DNA from 2 places in the Rhodococcus sp. NPDC076796 genome. Region 2 is predicted to be linked to the other one. Evidence: predicted binding sites of a transcription regulator. Region 2 holds the regulator's gene; the other holds the start of a gene.
The links. The regulator LexA, encoded in region 2, represses DNA repair genes until DNA is damaged. The targets are predictions, from matches to a motif close to CGAACANNTGTTCG.
Positions count from the first base shown of each region.

Region 1: AB0366_RS05245 (DUF222 domain-containing protein) is a predicted target of LexA. The motif match lies at 1,171-1,184, and genes of this name have one in related genera.

Region 1 is NZ_JBFBMS010000002.1:38,934-41,115, forward strand. It holds gene AB0366_RS05235 (MarR family winged helix-turn-helix transcriptional regulator) at 1-123, opposite strand, end outside; gene AB0366_RS05240 (NAD(P)/FAD-dependent oxidoreductase) at 201-1,109, shown strand; gene AB0366_RS05245 (DUF222 domain-containing protein) at 1,232-2,182, shown strand, end outside.
Region 2 is NZ_JBFBMS010000003.1:311,251-313,432, reverse strand. It holds gene AB0366_RS11660 (acyl-CoA dehydrogenase family protein) at 1-812, shown strand, start outside; gene lexA (transcriptional repressor LexA) at 889-1,572, opposite strand; gene AB0366_RS11650 (hypothetical protein) at 1,957-2,182, shown strand, end outside.

The DNA.
Region 1 (2,182 bases), on a different contig from region 2:
CAACTCGAGGAGCGCGACGATGCGCTTGATCTGGGCAACCACCTGCATCGGCGAGGCGTCGAGGCCGGGGTTGGATTCGGCCCACCGTGTGCAGGTCAGTTCACGAAGCGATGCGTCGGTCATCGTCACCACCAATATTGTTAACCAGTTGACAGTCCTGCTACGTTCAGACTCTAGCCCATCGACTTCGAGGAGCCCTCTTGACGTACGACACCGTGGTGGTCGGCGGCGGACCCGCCGGGCTCAGTGCCGCAACACTGTTGGCCCGCGCTCGCCGGCGAGTGGTCCTGGTCGACGCCGGGCATCCACGCAATGCGCCTGCCGATCATGTTCACGGGTTCCTGTCGCGTGATGGCGCATCGCCGCACGAACTACGCGAGGAGGGAATCCGGGAAGTGCTCAGCTACGGCGGGGAGCTAGTGCAGGACAATGTCACTCGCATAGACGACGGATTCACGGTTCACCTCGAGAGTGGCTCGGTCCTGGATTCTCGATCGATACTGGTGGCCACCGGCCTCCGCGACGAACTGCCCGACATTCCGGGCGTACGCGAGCACTGGGGCTCAGGGGTCTTGCATTGCCCGTACTGCCACGGCTACGAGGTGCGAGATCAACCCATTGCCGTGATCGGCGGATCGAATCGACCGTTCACCGTCCATCAGGCCTCGCTGATTCGCCAATGGTCCTCGGACGTCATCTTCTTCACCAACGGGATCGAGCTGACCGAAGACGAACGGATCGGACTCGACGCCCGATCGGTCGGAATCGTGGACGTCCCCGTCTCTCGGCTCGTCACGGAAGACGGCATCGTCGCCGGCGTCGAACTCACCGACGGCAGCGTCGTTCCCAGAGCGGTCGTCTTCGTCGGCCCGACATTCGTCCCCAACGACGGTCTGCTGACCCGGATCGGTTGCGCGCGACTGGAGAACGGGTGGGTAGCAACCGACCCGACCGGCCGCACCAGCGTGGACGGACTGTGGGCCGCGGGCAACGTCTCGGATTCGCCTGCGCAATTGATCAATTCGGCGGCAGCAGGCTCTCGGGCAGCGATCGACATCAATCACTACCTGCTGGCTCTCGATGTCGCCTTGGCCGTTCGCTCGCGCTGAGCGCCTCGACCAGGGCGGCAGAACTTGTCGGTGGTCGGTTCTACACTTCTCGGCAACGGGTCGAATACGTGTTCGGCCCTTCGTCGCTGGGGGGTGACATGGGGCTACGCGAGTCGACATGGATGGCTGACGATCACTCTGCACTCGCCGACGTTCTCGGTGCGCGCCGAAGGATCAACGCTGCTGCCGCATCGGAACTGGCGCTCATGGACGACTACGTTCGCGGCCGAACCGCATGCGCCTCGCCGTGGGACACAGGAGTGACCGAAAAGGATCTCTACAGCTCGGCGATCTGCGAGCTGGCGGCGGCACTGTCGTCCACCTTCGCGTCGGTCAACAACAAGGTGCAGATGTGGCGCCGATTGCAGCCATCGGTGAAACGTCGATTCGTCGACGGTTCACTCGACATGGAGCGGGTCAGGACGATTCACGATCACTTGCTCCACGCTCGACCGAACACGGTGGTCGACATCGAAGCCGAGGTCCTCAAGGCCGCCAGAGAGATGGCACCGGGCGCTCTGGGGCGCGAGATCGATCGACTGCTCACCGAAGCCGATCCGGATTGGGACCGCGAAGTGCGCAAGCGTGCTGCGCGCACGGAGAAGCGAATCCGGTTGCGGAGACGAGCACGAGGAATGTCCAGCCTCACCACGGTGATGACCGATGGCGAAGCCGACGAACAGATTTCACGGATCGACGGCGAGATCGCGCGCCTGCACCCGGAGGATCCTCGATCCCCCGATCAACGACGAGGCGAAGCACACAATGCGTTGATGCGTGGCGAGGCACTTATGTGCCAGTGCGCATCGTGCCTGACCTCCCGCGGTGACGTCGCGATTCCCGAGGCCGACGAGCCGCAGCCAGCTGGCGCGACCGACACTTCGACCAGCGACACAGCCGGATCCGACGAGACATCCACTGCGAGTTCGGAATCCGCGCCACAGGGGCCGGTGCGGCCGATCAGGCAACCGCCACCGGCCACAGCGCCACCCGGGGACACAGCACCACCCGACAAGGCACAGCGATCGCGACCAGGAGGAGGGACGCTGATCGAGCGTTGGCGGGCCGTCGTC
Region 2 (2,182 bases):
GGCTCCCCGGATTCTGCTCCGGCGAACTGATCACGGCGATCGCGATGACCGAGCCGGGCACCGGAAGCGACCTGCAGGGCATCAAGACCAAGGCCGTACGTGACGGTGACGACTGGGTGCTCAACGGCTCGAAGACGTTCATCACCAACGGAATCAATGCCGATCTGGTGATCGTCGTGGCCTGCACCGACCCCGAGAAGGGCGCACAGGGCTTCAGCCTGCTGGTCGTCGAACGCGACATGCCCGGATTCGAGCGAGGCCGCAACCTGGACAAGATCGGCATGAAGGCCCAGGACACCGCCGAACTGAGCTTCACCGACGTTCGCGTGCCCGCCGCCAACCTGCTCGGCGACGAGGGCATGGGCTTCATCTACCTGATGCAGAACTTGCCCCAGGAGCGGCTCTCCATCGCCGTCGTCGCTGCCGCGGCGATGGAATCGGCGCTGGACATGACCATTCAGTACTGCCGTGACCGCAAGGCGTTCGGAAAGTCGATCGGCAAGTTCCAGAACACGCGCTTCGTGTTGGCGGAGTTGGCCACCGAAACCACCGCCACCCGCATCATGGTGGACAAGTTCATCGAACTGCTCAACGAAGACAAGTTGACCGTCCAGGAAGCCGCGATGGCGAAGTGGTGGACCACCGAGAATCAGGTCAAACTGATCGACCGGTGTCTGCAGCTGCACGGTGGCTACGGCTACATGAAGGAATACCCGATCGCCAAGGCGTACATGGACTCCCGTGTGCAGACCATCTACGGCGGCACCACCGAGATCATGAAGGAGATCATCGGCCGCGGATTGAATCTGTGATCCGCTGATCTTCAGACATGCGAAGGGCCGCAGCACATGTGCTGCGGCCCTTCGCATGTCGATACGGTGACGATCCCTAGAGCTTGCGCATCACGGTGACGACCTTGCCGAGGATCGCGGCGTTGTTGCCCGGAATCGGCTCGAACAGCGGATTGTGCGGCAGCAGCCACACCTCGCCCTTGGACCGCTTGAACGTCTTGACGGTGGCCTCCCCGTCGATCATCGCAGCGACGATGTCGCCGTTGTCCGCCACGGACTGCTGACGAACCACCACCCAGTCGCCGTCGCAGATGGCCGCGTCGATCATCGATTCACCGACCACCTTGAGCAGGAACAGCGAACCCTGACCGACCAGCTCGCGGGGGAGCGGGAACACGTCCTCGACGGCCTCCTCGGCCAGAATCGGGCCGCCTGCAGCGATCCGGCCCAGCACCGGCACGAACGTCGGGGTCGGCAATCGATCCTGATCCTCCGATGCCTGCGATCCGTCGACCGCCGCGGCAGCCTGATCGGCCTGCACCTCGTCGAGACCGCGGACATCGACGGCGCGGGGGCGGTTGGCGTCGCGCCGGAGGAAGCCCTTGCGCTCGAGGGTGCGGAGTTGGTGAGCGACGGACGAGGTCGACGTCAGACCGACCGCGTCACCGATCTCCCGAATGCTCGGTGGGTAACCGCGCTCGGTGACCGAAGCGCGAATGACCTCGAGTACCTTCCGCTGCCGCTCGGTCAGACCCGCACTGATGTCGGTGCCGACTTCCATGGCCTTGGATGTCGGTTCCGCAGCGGGCTTACCCGCTGCTTCCTTCGGTGCGGTGGCCCTGGCTCCGGTCGTCTTGGAACCGGTTGTCGTGGAACGCGTGGTCGACCTCGTCGAGGTCTCGTCCTTCATGCTGTCGGCCTCCTGCTGGTGTCCTGGATCCGGTCTGCGGGGTAGGTCTGCGCGGACTGGAGTTGATGGTGTCGACTCGTGTGGCGTGTGGTTTCTGACACGAATCTAGCGTGTATCAGCTGTTGAATCAAACATCTGTTCGACTCGTGTCGCGTTTTCTGCAGACTTTGTCGGAGGCTCGTGATAGAACTTCGAACAAGCGTCCATCGAACGCCTGATCGAATAATCGATCCAACGAGCGAAGACGAGGTTCCGATGACCATCATCACCGATCGCCCCACCGCCGCCGGTGTCCGTGCCCGATCCACTGTCGTCGAGCGTCGTCGCCGGGCGCGTCCGGTGTTGCACGGTCTCGCCACGCAACCGGGCCCGTGCCTGCCCGTCCTCGACCCGTCGTGGACCGACGTCACCGATCGCGAGGTGGCCGATCGCGAGTTCGACGCGACCTCGGCGCACTTCGCGAGCCAGCCGGTTCGGATTC